DNA from 2 places in the Paenibacillus sp. Y660 genome. Region 1 is predicted to be linked to the other one. Evidence: a T-box and tRNA genes for the amino acid it is inferred to sense, from the RefSeq annotation. Region 1 holds a T-box; the other holds one or more tRNA genes.
What was found. The T-box of region 1 lies ahead of leuS (leucine--tRNA ligase). A T-box ahead of a tRNA ligase gene usually reads a tRNA of that ligase, here a tRNA-Leu.

Region 1 (8,580 bases):
GCATATGCATTTATTCTTCGCGGGATATCTTTTCACATCATCAATCATATACATAGACCCTGCACCTCATCGAAAAAGTTTTTTTTATCGGACGCTTTTATTGCTTCTTGCCTTTTCTGGTCACGGAATATTGTCTAAGTACATTTATTCAAATCACCTTTCTGGCATACCTGCAGCCCAAGCAGAATTAGGAAGTATGATCATGTACTATGGAGGCGACATTGTTGATATTTTTCTTATCTCTATACTCTTCTTACAATGGTTCAATGCGACCCGACCTCAATTAGCGCTGAATCCTCATGTAAAATAAAGCAGTAAAGTATGAATACTTTACCTTGAAAATTTTAATTGAAAGACTAAAAAGGTACAGTCTCCTCCTATTTTGAGGTACTGTACCTTTTTTTCAAAATTGTGATTTTAATGGTTTAGGTATTCATAATACCAAAAACTCAACGCGTCTTATTAAATTTATCTTTGAAAAGTTGGTCATAAATTAAAACAAGACAGTACGGAATGACATAGGATACGAATGTCCAAAAGATATTCCAACCGTTCTCATAGGCAACTTTGTTAAATACAAAAAGTATGGCTTCCAACACGGTTAAAAAAACGGATGTAATGATAAGAATCAGAAATTTATTAATTTTGTATCTCTTAATTATATACACCATGTAACAAGCGGTTATCGGATAAAGTCCAATGCTGGAAGGTAATGCAGCAACTTCTTCAAGTACAAAAGGAGCGACTTTCCACCATTTAAAATGGTAGCCGATATCATTAACAGCAAAAGAAATAAGACCCGAAAAAGGAGCAATTCTAAGTAACATATTAAAGTCATGCTTTATTAGATATAAGCCAAGTATCCATGGGATTATAAAAAAAATGATGACATTAAAAAGCATATGTTTTACCTCCTGCATAGTATGATCATCCACATCAAATTAGCCTTATTACGATTAGATTCTTTAATTTATATAGTTTTTTTTCATATTCTATTCAGTTGAGGAATAAGATGGTACGAGCATTCAATGTGATTATAGAAAAAGGAGTGTTCAAGATTGGGTGTATTGCTTGGTTATATCTTTTTAGGACTATCCTTATCTGCACCAATAGGACCTATTAATGCTGCTCAATTGGATGCGGGCATTAAAAAAGGCTTTTGGCATGCATGGTTGGTCGGACTAGGAGCGATGGTAGCCGATATCCTATATATGCTGATGGTCTATTTTGGAATCGTCCATTTCATTAATATTCCTTTTATGCAAACGTTTCTCTGGCTGTTTGGCAGCTTTGTGCTAATCTATACCGGAGTTGAAAGCTTGATGGGTATTGGACAAGCTATAGGATCTAGAAAAATCAGCGCGGGCAGCCGATTTAAATCGTTTCTTTCTGGTTTTTTAATGTCATTGTCCAATCCTTTGTCTATCTTGTTCTGGCTTGGAATTTATGGTTCTGTGCTTGCAGAAACGGCGGCAAAATATGATGCCAAACAATTGATTTTATATAGCTTTGCCATTCTTTTCGGTGTTTTTATTTGGGATGTAACAATGGCTGGAGCAGCAAGTACTGCCCGTAAATGGTTAACGGAACGTATTCTGAAAGGTATCGCTATATTATCGGGTTTATCGCTGATTGGATTTGGGCTTTATTTTGGCTATAAAGCCATAGATGTTCTATTTTTTAAATAAAGACTCCTCAGAAAGTGGTACGGCTTTCTTCCATTTTTTCCTCATTAGCCAAGTTACGATTGAAATTATAATTAGAAACCCCATACTTACCATGAAACCAGGCCTGCTAGTATGATGAAATAACGAACCGATTACTGCCATACTTAGAATGAACATTCCAAGGATTCGTTTCGTTTTCCCCCATGTAGTGAGCTTTAATATGCTGCCTGAGGATAAGAGAATGAAAATCCAATTGTAAAGAAGCATTAAGCCAGCAGCTGTCGTGAAATACTCGTAAATCTCTCCAGGCAGCATCATTGCGCAAATGATTGACACAAGAAGTCCAGTTGTCGTCAATCCAATAGCGAGAAGCGGACGGTCCTTTGCTTTTTTGGCAAAGAGCGAAGGGGCGTCATTATCTTCCGCTAAAGTAACGAGCATACTCGTAACAGCAAAAAGTGATGCGACCATCGTAGAAAAACCGGCAATGATCAAAATCCCGATAAATAGATGTGGTACGAAAGGCAGCTCATATTGATTGAGTGCGAGTAAAAAAGGACTTTTCTTAGTGTTTAGTTCTTTCCAGGAAATTAGGGTAATCGTGAGAATTAGGGACGCCACATAAATGATTGCCAGTAAACCAAGCATAACTTTTCCTGCTTTTGGCGCATCCTTGGGTTCTCGCAGTCGCATAGCCATAATACCCATAATCTCTATTCCGCCAAAAGCATAAAAGGCAAAAAGTAAGGAAGACCATAAGCCCATGATGCCTTTTTCGAAAAAACTTTCGAACGGAAATGCAGGACTAGATTTGCCTTTTCCCAGCAAGCCGAATAGAGCCAGTATGGCGATCACAATAAACATTACAATCGCAGATACTTTAATAATAGCAAATATATTTTCCATTCGTTCAAACCCTTTTGTTCCGGCGAATATGATGGATAATCCCAGAACTGCAAATATGGAAGCCAAAATCCAAATTGGAATGTTTGGGAACCAAAAACGAGAAAATAAGGATAAAGCGGTTAATTGACTGCCCATTATTAATAATTCAGAGGACCAATACACCCACCCGCTGCTAAAACCGGCCCATCGGCCATAGGCTTGTTTGGCATATGAGCGAAAGGAGCCCTTTATTGGATGTTCAGCTGTCATTTGCGCAAGCACATCAAAGACGAGATATGTGCCTATTGCAGCAGTAAGAAATGAAATTAATACAGCAGGACCACCTATTTTAATAGCTAATCCCGACCCGAGAAAATAACCTGTACCAATCGTACAAGCTACACCAAGCAAAGATAATTGCCACCATTGAAGTTTGTCATTGTTAGCATTAGACGATTTATTATTATTTTTTTTCATGTAGTTAGTCTCTCCATGTTAAAAAACTTCGTATTTTATATATATTTTTATTTTCGTTGATTCGGTTTCTCACAAAAAAATAGTATGCTCTTAACTTAAAAAAATATTCAATAAGTCTAAAACTGGAGGGAAACATTTCCCTCCAGCAGTTCGTCCTTAAGCTCGTTAGAAGAGTGATATGATGAATTCCAACCAAATGGATAAAGCGGAATAAGATGCAACAATTATTTGGAAATACTCGTATAAGAGGATGCGTGAGCCATGCATGTTCGGATAGTGAGGAAATCTGCTCCGAGTCACTCCGATTATAGGAAGGTGTTGATTGACCATGACGAGTATGAACTGGAGAAAATGGCTGATAGTTCTTACAGGTCTTATATCTATAGCATTGGGCATTCTTTATGTTGCCGAAACAGGATCTAGCAACGGTTTTACAGGGTTGGAGTCCAGGACCGTACAAAATACCGTGCAATATTGGAGCAAAATCTCAATCGGCCTTGGATTTGTTTTGCTTACGATACTGCTGCTTAGACAGAAGATGAACCCTCAAGCAAACGACGGATTACTTATTATCTATTGTCTTTGCTTTTTTTAATTCAGCTTCCACCGTTTGCATTGTGGCTGCTCGCCAGTTTATTTGGAACAGGGGCTTCGATCGGCTGGATTGCGGTACATATCGCGCTGCTCCTTCTTCTGGTCAGAATCTTTACATTAGGCCGCCGGAGCGGCACTTCTCACATATAGTACGGGCGCTCCTCTCTTGACACCGTACCGCGCGATCTTTATAATCGAAACTAACCATTTTATGCATATGGAGCGTTGAAGAGGAACAGTAATTTCGTAAGCAAGGCCTAGAGAGCCGGTGTTTTTAGGGTGCAAGCCGGACCTGCTGCGAAATGAAGCTCGCCTTGGAGCTGTGCGAATAAAGAGGTCGGTGCGAGGCATCGATTGCGAAAAAAGCACCGTCTGGCCTGCGTTAAAGGCGACAAGTGAGCGATAGGCAAAGCATGCCTGCCGCTAACTAGGGTGGTACCACGGGAGAACAACCTCTCGTCCCTAGCGTTAATCGCTAGGGGCGGGAGGTTTTATGTTTTTTTGAACATGCATACGTACAGCACATATTTTTTAGGGGGATATCTCAAATGAGTCAAGAACAGCAATTTCACGGCTACAATCCGCTTGTTGTCGAGCCGAAGTGGCAGCAATACTGGGATAAAAACAAAACATTTCAAACGACAGAAGACGCGGACAAACCGAAGTTTTACGCACTCGATATGTTTCCGTATCCATCTGGGGCGGGTTTGCACGTAGGTCATCCTGAGGGCTATACCGCTACGGACATCGTATCCCGTTACAAAAGAATGAAGGGCTACAACGTGCTTCATCCGATGGGCTGGGATGCGTTTGGCTTGCCAGCGGAGCAGCATGCGCTTGATACAGGCCAGCATCCACGCGATATTACGTTTAAAAATATCGATAATTTCCGCCGTCAAATTAAATCGCTTGGCTTCTCATACGACTGGGACCGCGAGATCAGCACGACTGATCCCGAATATTACAAATGGACGCAATGGATTTTTATCCAATTGTATAATAGAGGACTTGCATACGTTGCCGAGGTTTCGGTTAACTGGTGCGAGGCGCTTGGAACTGTTCTTGCTAATGAAGAAGTAATCAATGGCCTTAGCGAGCGGGGCAGCCACCCGGTTGTGCGTAAGCCGATGCGCCAATGGATTTTGAAAATCACCGAATATGCAGATCGTTTGCTGGATGATCTGGAAGAGCTCGACTGGTCGGAGAGCATTAAGGATATGCAGCGCAACTGGATTGGTAAGTCGAAAGGCGCTGAGGTTACTTTCGAGATTGACGGACATGATTCGGCATTGGTCGTATTTACGACTCGCCCGGATACATTGTTTGGCGCGACTTATTGCGTCTTGGCGCCAGAGCATGAGCTTGTTGCGCAAATCGTAACCTCAGAGCAAAAAGCGGCTGTAGAAGCTTACCAAGAAGCTGCAGCGCGCAAGAGTGACCTAGAGCGTACCGATTTGGCAAAAGATAAATCAGGCGTATTTACAGGCGCTTATGCGATCAATCCTGTGAATGGCGTAAAAACGGCAATTTGGATAGCGGATTACGTGCTTGCCGGCTATGGTACAGGCGCTATTATGGCCGTACCAGGTCACGATGCTCGTGACTGGGAGTTCGCGAAGCAATTCGACCTTCCGATCGTTGAGGTTGTTGAGGGCGGAGATATTACGAAGGAAGCTTTTGCAGGCGATGGACCGCATGTGAACTCCGACTTCTTAAACGGCTTGACTAACGTGGACGCTATTGCAAAAATGATCGAGCATTTGGATGCTGCAGGCAAAGGTAAGGGCAAAATAACTTACCGTTTGCGCGATTGGCTGTTCAGCCGCCAGCGTTATTGGGGCGAACCGATTCCAATTATTCATCTGGAGGACGGCACGATGAAAACCGTGCCTGAGGACCAACTGCCGCTCTTGCTGCCTGATGTTGATGCGATAACGCCTTCAGGCACTGGCGAGTCTCCGCTTGCAAGCGTTACGGAATGGGTCAATACAATTGACCCTGAGACGGGTATGAAAGCACGCCGCGAGACGAATACGATGCCGCAATGGGCCGGAAGCTGCTGGTACTACCTGCGTTTCATCGATCCGAAAAACGACAAGCAGCTGTGTTCGCCAGAGAAGCAAAAGGAATGGCTGCCGGTTGACCTTTATATCGGTGGTGCTGAGCATGCGGTGCTTCATTTGCTTTACGCACGTTTCTGGCATAAGGTGCTTTATGATATCGGCGTAGTTGATACGAAGGAGCCGTTCCACAAGCTCGTAAACCAAGGGATGATTCTTGGCAATAACAACGAGAAAATGTCCAAATCACGCGGCAACGTCATTAACCCTGATGATATCGTCAATGAGTTTGGTGCTGACACGCTCCGTATGTATGAAATGTTCATGGGGCCGCTTGAAGCGACTAAGCCTTGGAACACAAACGGCGTCGAAGGCACGTACCGTTTCCTTAGCCGTGTATGGCGTTTGTTCGTAAACGAGGATGGCAGCCTAAACGCTAAAATCGGAGATGGCGATACAAGCGATGCTTTCAAGCGCACTTGGCATCGTTCCATTAAGAAAATGACAGAGGATTATGAAGCGCTTCGCTTCAACACGGTCATTAGCCAACTGATGATTTTCGTTAACGAAGCATACAAAACGGAAGTGCTGCCGCTTGCGGCTATGGAGCAATTCGTGCAATTGATTTCGCCAATTGCTCCGCATATCGCAGAAGAGCTATGGGAGAAGCTTGGTCGCAAGGATTCACTGACTTACGCTTCATTCCCGACGTTTGAAGAAGCATGGACAGTGGATCAAGAGGTTGAAATTGTTGTCCAAGTTAACGGCAAAATCGTCGACCGCGTATCCATTGCAGCAGATATGGACGTTGCAGAAATGGAAAGCTTGGCGAAGGAGCTGGAAAAAGTTCAAGAGCTGATTGCCGGCAAAACGATTCGCAAAGTCATTGCGGTAAAAGGCAAGCTTGTCAACATCGTCGCTAATTAATCAATGAGTGCAAATAAAAGAGGTGAACGGGCATTAGCTGAAGAACAGCTATTGACCGTTCACCTTTTCGCCTATGAAGGCAGTTGAAACCTTGATTACATCTTCATCGAACTTGTCATGCGTCGTACGGATAAGCTGATTGAAGACGCCGTCCGTCTCGCGGCGCAGCAGATGCAATGCTTTTGCAGTAATGCCACCAGGCACAGCCACCCTTTCCTGAACATCTGCTGGCGTTAGCCCGCCCTCGGTTAGCAGAAGACCTGTGCCAAGCAGCATGGCGCTGGCTACTCGAAGAGCTTCTTCGCGGCCGATACCCGTTTCCTGAACGGCTGCATCGACAAATTGCTCGAGCAGGAAGGAGATGAAGGCAGGTCCGCAGCTTGATAGATCCGATACGATGCGCGTATAGCCCTCATCTATTCGAAGCGGCTCGCTTATGTTGGACAACAAATTCTCAAGCCGCGCTTTGTCTTCCTCATCAACCGACTGGCCGTAAATGCAAAGCGATGCTCCGCTCCACACATAATTCGTGATGCTCGGAATCATCTTTGCGATCTTGCAATCGAGCTCACCCTCCAGATGGGAGATAAGAACAGGACTTGTGATGGAAACAACCATTTGGCCTGGTCTAATGACGGGCTTCAAATCATCGACGACCTTTTTGAATTCTAACGGCTTGACGCATAAAAAAACGATATCGCAGCCGCTGGCTGCTCCCGCATTCGTGTATTCGGCTCTCATGCCGGAATAACGGTCGGCCAAGGCTTGCGCTTTTGTAAAGGTGCGGTTGCTGACAGCAATTTGTGCTGGCGCTAACGCGCCTGATGCAATAAATGCTTCAATGAGCAGACTTCCCATCGTGCCAGTCCCGATAAATCCGACATTCATACTGAACCCTCCTATAGGTTTGGCGCGCGCATAACCGGAATCAGATCGTTCTAAAGGCATGCGCGAGCAAATCCCGAGTCAAAATTTCTCTATTTGTTTCGTTTGCTCTCTTACCTTATTCCTTAGTACTTGTTTTATATGTCACTATATGCCAAACATTATGTTGTTTGCAGAAAGGTCGGACTGAAATGAAGCCTTCTTCGATTGAAATGTCGAATAAACAGCTAATATTTGCCGCAGCGCTTATTATAGTGGCTGTTATTCTTTTAGCCTCAGCACTGATGGAACCAAAACAGGACGTCCCCGGGGAATGGGTGCCATTGAACGCTAAAGTAGAAACAGCGATTGCTTCGTTTGATCAGACTAATGAAAAGGAAGATTTACAGGAGTCTGCTGAGGAGAAAGCAGCAGAAATAACAGATGAGAAAATAAATGGAGATAAAGAAGAAAATAAAAAAGAAAATAAAAAAGAAAATACTGATGAAAATCCAGAATCGCAAAAAGTGCAGATGGGTTTAGAAGAAGCGGGTGAGGAGAGCAAGCTTGATATTAATCGTGCTACAGCCGAAGAGCTTGATGCATTAAAAGGAATTGGCCCTGCGAAGGCAAAGGCGATTGTTCAGGATAGAGAGCAAAATGGAAAATTCATCTCGGTCGATGATTTGCTCCGAGTCAAAGGAATCGGACAGAAATTGCTTCTAGGCATTGAAGAGAGCATTGTAGCTCGTCCATAATTGTGAGAGAATGGAAGAAGCGGACTGTTATTTATTTCCGCTTCCATAATAGCTTCAGCTATTATTATTTCATTTTAAGAAGGAGTCGAGGAAATGTCAGAACAACGCAAGCTTTCTCTTGATACGCTATCCGTCCACGGAGGCCAACAAATCGATCCAACTACGTTGTCGCGCGCAGTACCTATTTACCAGACGACATCTTACGGATTTAAAGATACGGATCATGCAGCAAATTTATTTTCATTGCAAGAATTCGGGAACATTTATTCCAGAATTATGAACCCGACATCGGACGTTTTTGAGAAACGCGTAGCTGAGCTGGAAGGCGCTCCGGCAGCCTTGGCGGTT
Region 2 (8,580 bases), on a different contig from region 1:
GTGAACGATATAACAGATTATCATTTGCCTTCAAAATTGCATTATTAGTTATTGGATTGACTCTTTATATGTACGTTTGGCTAGTGCTGCCTAATCATTCTTTGTTGCATATGTTTATAATAAATGATTGGGCTATTGCTTTAGGATGTTGTATCTTCATATTATTTAGTTTAAACTCTAAAACATTAAAGTCGATTTTACTGTTTAAGCCAATACATTTTGTAGGTAAAATATCCTATAGTGTTTATTTGTATCATTTAATTGTAATGTTGACACTCCTATATTCATTATCTGGAAAGATGCCAGTCATATCAATTTTAGTTCTTTCATTTATTGTTTCATTTGTTATAGCAACGATAATGTATTATTTGGTTGAGGTTCCATCTGTAAAATTGGGGAGACTTTTAAGCACGAAACTCAATCCTGACCATTCGATCATTCCAAAAACAATTGAATTCGAAAATTAGTCAGTAGGGGAGTGATGGAATTATTATTTTAACTTGGAAACCAAGGGAAAAGGGATTAACACTCGTTTTTGATTGGGTTGGAAATAAATTAGTAAGAAGGAAAGTATAGATTTTATTCAATAAATGAGAAGCTATAAAAGCATCATCATCCGATGGTGCTTTTCTTAAGCCTATGAGTGTGTATGTGAACTCTATCCTGTTTCGACAAACCATGGTAAGATTTAACTATTAATTCATTGAGTAGTAGATCGAATGGTCTAAGTTTCATTACTCTATTCATTGATATATAAAGTTGAGATGGAGGTTTCTTTTGTGATTGGTTACATCGTATTAGCTTTAATCATCGGCTTTTGTGTGGCAGCTATTATTGGGTTTAAAGTAAGAAATAAACCGGATAATAAGAGTTTTAGTCAGCCTTTTGAAGAAAATTATAACTTAAAGGAAATTGATATTACAGATATTGACAAGATGGAAGACGGCTCTGAGTTTGAGATGTATCTGTATAGGCTTCTGATTGAGCTGGGATACTCAGGCGTTTATAAGACAACGAATAGTAGAGATTTTGGAGCAGATGTGGTTTTTACTGATCGTGAGGGTATAAGAAATGTAGTACAGGCCAAGCGATACTCTGATTCTGTTGGCATTAGCGCTGTGCAGGAAGTATTCTCATGTATGCGTTATTACAAAGCTAAGAAGGCAATTGTGATTGCGACAGCCACTTTCACAGAACCATGTGAAACCCTGGCAGGAGTAAATCATGTAAAGCTGCTTGATAGAGCTGATTTGATAAAAATTATGGATGCATTCAAGGAAGATGATATAGCAGCGGCTAAAGGAATAATTGAAGCAGAGCCAAGAATGATATTGGAGTCTTGGAGTGAAGCTAATAGTAATGTCCTGCATGAAATCAGGAAGGACTACAAGGCTGAGAAGTACGTAAAGTCAGTGATGGGAAAGTAATGGATGTGCTAACGACTAACTTCGCTGTTGGTCGTTTTTATATGTTTTTTAAGCAACAAAAAAACCACTGATTATTATAATAATCAGTGGTTTGTATTTACAAAATGGAGTCAATCATTGACCATTAGATTAAACTTCGTCTAAAATAGTCTGTAAACCTAATTAGGATGCGGTCGAGAGGACTCGAACCTCCACGGCTGTTACACCACTAGAACCTGAATCTAGCGCGTCTGCCAATTCCGCCACGACCGCGTATTTTGTTTCAACAGAAAATATCTTAACATTAATTACGTGTAAATGTCAACAAAATTTTATATAAATGGAGGAATATGCTGTGAAGCAATTAGAGCAAAAAATTTTAGAGGAAGGAATTGTCCTAAACGGGAATGTACTGAAAGTGGACTCCTTTCTCAATCATCAGGTTGATCCGCAGCTTATGCTCAGCATTGGCCAAACCTTCGCTGCTTTATTTGAAGAAGAAGGCATTACAAAGGTACTTACGCTTGAATCCTCAGGCATTGCGCCGGCTGTCATGGCTGCATTAACGATGAATGTTCCGCTGCTCTTTGCACGCAAGCGCAAGTCGTTAACGCTCAAGGACGATCTTTATACCGAGAAGATTTATTCCTTCACGAAACAGGAGGAGAGCGAGGTTACCGTATCGCGCAAATTTATGTCTGCGGAAGATCGCGTCCTTATTATTGATGATTTTCTAGCCAACGGCGATGCAGCGCTTGGCTTGGCGCGCATCGTTGAGCAGGCGGGTGGTACGGTGGCGGGTATCGGCATCGTCATAGAGAAGGGGTTCCAGCCAGGACGCAAGAAGCTTATCAAGCTAGGCTATCGCGTACATTCCTTGGCGAGGGTGGCTTCGTTGGCAGATGGGAAGGTAACCTTTGCTGCTGAGCCTGTTGCGCAAACCGCGTCAAAAGTTTGACAATTGATGCACCGTGTAACTATAATGCTTACATGGCAACCGGCTGGACAGTCAATTTTGTCGCGAGAAGCTATCATCATTATTTTTTGACAGGCGGTGAATGCGTTGACTAGCAATCGATTTGCGGTAGCGGTTCATATTTTGACGTTATTGGAAACAAATAAGGCGGCACGACTGACTTCAGATTATATTGCTGGCAGCGTAAATACGAACCCTGTCGTCATTCGCAGAATTATTGGATTGTTAAATAAAGCTGGCCTCGTCGCTACAAGCGCTGGCGTGGCGGGAGCCGTCATAACTAGACCGGCAAGCGAAATTACGCTCTTGGATATATACAATGCTGTCCATAACAATGGTCAAGACGAGCTGTTTGCTATTCATGAGAAGCCGAATCCGGCATGTCCGGTTGGCCGAAATATTCAATCATCGCTTGAAGCGGCTTTTAATGAAGCGCAGCAGGCGATGGAAAATAAACTTGCCAACATTACGCTTGAAGCAGTCACGCTGGATGTCGTGAGCAAGTTTTAATCGAATCGACTGCAGGAAGAAGAGGCCTAGCTCTAGAGTGGGCCTCTTTCTTTTGCTCTTTTTTCGTTTATTGCGACATAAACCAAAAGCAAAATTTCCTAAGACTTCTATATTTTAAGCATATTTTCCAGCCTCTTCACAAACAATGATAGTAAAAGATGAGGGGTGTATGCAGCAATGAGCAAACAGGATGGATGGTCTGATAATATGAACGTGGAAAAGAGAAGCAGAAACAGGCGTTTACTCATAATGTCGGCTATTGCTGTGATGTGTATGTGCAGTTTAGTTATCGCTGAAAGCAATGCTGGATATGATCGAATATACGCTCAGTCTGCGTTAAAGCATAGGGCAGCTGCTTCTGAGGAGAAGGAGGTTCGGACTGTCGCGATCGTAATTGATGATTTTGGCAACGGGATGAACGGCACGTCGGAAATGTTGAAGCTTCCGGTGAAAATAACGGCAGCGATTATGCCCTTTATGCCGACAACTAAGCGGGATGCGGAGGCAGCGCATAGGCTTGGACACGATGTGATCGTCCATATGCCGATGGAGCCGAATAAGGGACTGAAAAAGTGGCTTGGTCCAGGTGCGCTTACGACGGATTTGAGCGATGCAGACGTTCGCAAGCGTGTGGAGGATGCGATTAACGATGTGCCGCATGCAATCGGCATGAATAACCATATGGGTTCTAAGGTGACGGCTGACGAGAGAATAATGCGAATCGTGCTAGGCGTATGCAAGGAGCGGGGTTTGTTTTTTCTCGATAGCCGAACGACCTACAAAACGGTTGTACCCAAAATAGCGGCGGAGCTCGGTGTCCCGATTGTTTCCAATGATGTTTTTCTCGATGATGTCTACACGGTTCAGCATATATCAAAGCAAATTAACGAGCTGCGCAAGCATCTGGAATTGCACGCGAGCTGCATCACCATCGGACATGTTGGACCTGCGGGACTCAAGACAGCAGCCGTTCTACAGCAGTACATTCCAGCGATGCAGCAAAGTGTGCAATTTGTGAAGCTGACCGAGCTGATTAGAGGCGGTTCAATGAACGATCCATTTGTATTGCCCAATTCCTGAGGCGATAGCGGCTGCAACCTCTTGCTGACGCTGTGGATTGGTAAGCATGGTTCGGTCTTTAACACTGCTGATAAAGCCCATTTCGACAATAACGGCAGGCTGCTGAACGCGATTGAGCAAATAAAACGGCTTTCCCTCCCGCGGGAGGAAGGCTGTATTTTGCTGTCGATTAAGCGCATCCTGAATGCAGAAAGCGAGCAAGGAGCTTTCTCCGCTGCTCTGATGCAGAACGAGAGGGCCATGCTGCGAGCTTTTTTTCGACCAATTCACATGGAGGCTAACGAGCAGCTCGCTCTCAATCTCCTGCGTAAGCTGATGGCGCTGCGACAAGTCCTTGCGATGCCTGGAGCGTGTAATATGCCAGCGATTGTCATCACTTAACGCGTAATCGCCAGTTCGATTTAGAACAGCGGGAATATTTTGGCTGCGTAAAATAAAATAAAGCTTGCGGGCGACCGCTAAATTGATGTCCTTCTCGAGAATATCAGCAGAGGATGCTCCGCCGTCGATGCCGCCATGCCCAACGTCAATGATCACGACCGTAGACGGCAATGCCCAATCCGGATCGGTACCGACCGGCAGAAGAGGCCAAGCTTGAGCGCTTGATGAGCTGGTAAGAGCTGCAAGCCACAGCATGATAATGCCGAGCGCTATTTTACGAAGCATAATAAATTTTCCTCCAGATCACTTTGACTTACCGTATAGCGTGGCTTTTTGGAGGTAAACTCATGCATGTTTACATTCGATTGCTGCAGGGCAAACTTTATAACATCATCTTATTCGGATAGGGAGAGAGGAGCTGGGCAAATGGCGAAGGGCGATGAGTACGTAAAATATGTGACTGAGCGGTTTGTGAACTATATGGAAACACCGAGGGAAGAAAGAAAGCAACAAAGAACGTCAGCCAAAGCGCGTAGAGAACCATGGCTGACGAGGTGGTTCGGATATGGGCCTATGAGCATTATGCTATGGTGGCGAGGCAGATCTGAGCGTCATCGGTAAAAATGGCCAAGCTCGATCAGCAGCGTTAAGGGGATATAACGGCGATCTGAGCCATTCTCATCTGCTTCAAGCGCCACGTAAATAGATCCTGTATTCCATTTGTTATAGCCGACTACCGACCACACATATAGCATTTGGCCATCGAACAGCTCAGCGGTATAGCGGAGTTGTTCTTTGTTGTTGAGATTGGTGAACAAAGAGGAATAAGAGCTGGTGCTTAATGGAAGAGGCTTCTTGGTCAGCCATGGCAGCTTCGCAAACGTGTTGAATGAGGAAATCGTTACTTGCTTCAAGAGGGTCGCGTGATCAGCTACTGCCATTTGCTTCGCATTCGTCAATTTCATTGTTGACGCTGCTTGCCAATCGCTTGGCTGCACGGGCAGCACCTCGCCGCTAGCGGCATCTGTGTAATAGGTTTCCTTATCCGCTGTTATTTTCCAGGCAGCCAGAAGCGGATGAATATAAAGGGCTTCGGTGTTGGAGGCGGGCTGCAACAGCTCCAGCTGCTTTATCGATCTAGAAAGTGTACGCTCATCGAATAAAGGGTTATGGCTTGTCCCATATTCGCCGAGTTGGAATCCGCCAGCCTCAACGGCATGAACAATGAGGTATCCAACCGTTTCGCTGTTTTGCTTCACAAGGACAAGCCAGCTGTGTGTACCCGGTCCAATCGGTGAAATATCGAGTGAAGATTTTTTCCATGCTTCAAAAGATGGCGCTTCGGCAAGCTCGTCCACCCAGCGCTGCGCTTGCTGCTCAAGCGGCTCATAAGCCGTCGCACGATTTGCTATGGCTGCCGCAGGCTGCGGCTGCAAACCGCCGGCATATAATACAATAGCGGTTAACACACAAGCCGCTGTTAGCTTAATCAACTTTTTTTGCATCCTTTTATCACCTCTATGCTATTGTAAGGGACATGCTTTAAGAAGGCTGTTGCAACCTGTCGCGAGATGGCGGCCTTGCGACCGCCTTTTTTTGACGTATCCATGGGGAAATCGTCTAATTACCGTCAATCGATGCCCTCGAGATGAAAGATGCCGCAGTTAATGGCGGACGCAGTCACACGGGGCTCGTATTGCCACTTAATTTCGGATTGCCGTTGTTCGAATTGCTCGCGAATCGCCGGCTTATTTTCTTCAAGCGAATTCTTTATAAGCGGCTCGTAATAACCGCTGATCCGCTCGAGCTCCTCCTCGAGCCTGGCTGAGGCACTCTCAGCCCAGCTGTAATCATAGCTGCGAAGCTTTCGCTCGAGCGCCTGCTCGACGATGCCAAGCGCCTTGTTGAAGGAGATGCCGTTTTTGGTGATATGGATATTGGCTGGCAGGCGCGGTGTAAGCTTGTGAGTGAGCAGTCGATCATAAAATAACTCCACGCACTGGCCGGTCGCAAGTGAAACCCCGTAGCTGTGAATCTCCTCGCGCTTGCGGTCGCATGCGAACTCCACTCGCATGTTGACGCCCAGCCAGGCGGTATACGGCGTAGAGCTGAAAGGATTGCTGCTGCGCTTATCCGGCTCCTGAAAGAGATACACGAAGCTGCCCTTCGCTTTGGCTGCATCAAACAGCATATCCAGCTTGCGCGCGCCAAAGTACAAATCTTCGCGCGGGACGCGGGCAGGCGCGGCCAAGCTGCCATGCACGAAGCCAAGTGAGCGTCCAAGCGCGGCATTTGCCGCCGCATCTTGAGACGTGATAGCTGGATCTTGCGGAATGGCTGCAGCTTCATTTTTTTTCATTTCCTCAGCAGCGTCATATTTGTTCTTATCCGTCACAAAGAGGAAAGTCATCGTCTCAGGCTCCGCGCCGACTCGGTCCACGAAGCTCCAATAATAGGGCCGATTCGTAAGCTCGCGGTCAGCGAGAGGAGAGAGCTTGACCGTAAAATGGATGGGCGATTTCTCTAAAATAGAGCACTCTGTCGCTTCTAGGTAACGATTTACGAATTTGTGCACTTGCTTCTCGTTCAAGGCTGCACCTCCACGGTTTGTCCAAGCGAATCCAAATTGACGAGCAGATCGGGACTTGCTGGCTGCGGATTTTCGCCTGTCATCACCTCGTCGCGAATCCGGCTAAGCGAGGAGCCTAAATGATTGATTTTGTTTTTTAATTCCTTTTCATTGCCAGCTTCAAGCAGCATTCGTGCAAGGCGCTGCTCAAGCGAGCCGTCCCCCTTCTCAAAGCGCTCCAAGATATGATCCAGCTCTCCAATGACAAGCTCGAACAGATTGATTTTTTCATGCAAAAGATTGACGATATGCTCCTCGATCGTGCCGATGGTGCATAGATTGTAAATTTTGACGTCTTCCTTCTGGCCAAGGCGATGGACGCGCCCAATGCGCTGTTCCACACGCATCGGATTCCACGGCAGATCGAAATTGATCATATGGTGGCAAAATTGCAGATTTATGCCTTCGCCGCCAGCCTCAGTAGCGATCAAAATTTGAGCGCGTCCGCGGAACAAATCCATCATCCAGTCCTTCTTGCCGCGGTTCATGCCGCCTCGATAGGGAACGGCAACCATATTTTGCGCGCGGAAAAACTGAAGTAAATATTCCTGAGTTGCCCGGTACTCGGTGAAAATGATGACCTTGTCATTCATTTCCTTGACAAGCTCCATCGCTTTTTCCGCTTTCGTATTCGCTTTGATATTGCGTATTTTCTCTACGAGCTCCCAAATTTTTGGACGCATTGGAGAATCCTCTGATGTCTTCTTAAACAGGTTGACCAGCGTCAAAAATACGGCATCGCGGCTGCTGCATACTTCGCGCTGGAGCGTGACGAGGGAGAGCATGCTCGATAAATCGCCGCCGCTCTCTTCATAGCGCTCTTTCACGAAGCCTGTAACCGCATCGTAGAGCGCCTTTTCTTCCTCTGACAGCGTAAGCGGTATATTTTTGACAAAACGTTTTGTAAAATGGATGCCGCCGTCTCCGCGCCGATTGCGAATCATAACGCCTGACAACGCTTCCTGCAGCTGATCCTCGTTTTTCGGAAGCCGCTTGTCGACAACAAAGTTCGCGGCGAAATCACTTTGCCCGCCTAGCTGTCCAGGCTTAAGCAGCGTAATGAGATTGAACAGCTCATCCATATCGTTTTGAATCGGCGTAGCCGTAAGGAGCAAGCAATATTTTTTACGCAACAGATTGGCGAACTGGTAGTTTGTCGTCTTCTTGTTTTTCAGCTTATGCGCCTCGTCGATAATAATTAAGTCGTAATCTGTCCCTAGGACAAGCTCGCGATGAGGATCACGCTTAGCGGTATCGATAGAAGCAACGACAACATCATACCCCCATGTATGCTCCTTCTTCTGGGCAACGGCGGATATGCCGAATTTCTGATTGAGCTCGCGCACCCATTGAAGCACAAGGGAGGCAGGAACGAGAATTAAGATGCGCTTCGCTAGTCCTCGCACAATATATTCTTTGAGAACGAGACCTGCTTCTATCGTTTTGCCAAGGCCAACCTCATCGGCAAGAATGGCACGGCCGCCCATTTCATGGACAACCTTGCGAGCGGTGCTGATTTGATGCGGCATTGGCTCGAAGGATGGCAGCGAACGCAAACATAGCAATTCCTCGAAGCTTTCAATTCGCTTCGCTTGTTC

Region 2: it encodes a tRNA-Leu, which carries the amino acid that the T-box ahead of leuS (leucine--tRNA ligase) is inferred to sense. The anticodon was not compared.

The regions. Positions count from the first base shown of each region.
Region 1 covers NZ_JBXBBJ010000002.1:332,427-341,006, reverse strand. Annotated here, with positions in the region: gene AC2TDN_RS04555 (cytochrome c oxidase assembly protein) at 1-310, shown strand, start outside; gene AC2TDN_RS04550 (CBO0543 family protein) at 450-902, opposite strand; gene AC2TDN_RS04545 (LysE family transporter) at 1,059-1,688, shown strand; gene AC2TDN_RS04540 (amino acid permease) at 1,674-3,029, opposite strand; T-box leader at 3,840-4,090, shown strand; gene leuS (leucine--tRNA ligase) at 4,172-6,610, shown strand; gene comER (late competence protein ComER) at 6,659-7,498, opposite strand; gene AC2TDN_RS04525 (ComEA family DNA-binding protein) at 7,687-8,232, shown strand; gene AC2TDN_RS04520 (homocysteine synthase) at 8,326-8,580, shown strand, end outside.
Region 2 covers NZ_JBXBBJ010000005.1:71,682-80,261, forward strand. Annotated here, with positions in the region: gene AC2TDN_RS08435 (acyltransferase family protein) at 1-467, shown strand, start outside; gene AC2TDN_RS08440 (restriction endonuclease) at 780-1,427, shown strand; tRNA gene AC2TDN_RS08445 (tRNA-Leu) at 1,596-1,679, opposite strand; gene AC2TDN_RS08450 (xanthine phosphoribosyltransferase) at 1,762-2,364, shown strand; gene AC2TDN_RS08455 (Rrf2 family transcriptional regulator) at 2,470-2,892, shown strand; gene AC2TDN_RS08460 (divergent polysaccharide deacetylase family protein) at 3,142-3,972, shown strand; gene AC2TDN_RS08465 (N-acetylmuramoyl-L-alanine amidase family protein) at 3,937-4,638, opposite strand; gene AC2TDN_RS08470 (YqzE family protein) at 4,780-4,974, shown strand; gene AC2TDN_RS08475 (hypothetical protein) at 4,965-5,858, opposite strand; gene AC2TDN_RS08480 (YqhG family protein) at 5,984-6,943, opposite strand; gene AC2TDN_RS08485 (DEAD/DEAH box helicase) at 6,940-8,580, opposite strand, start outside.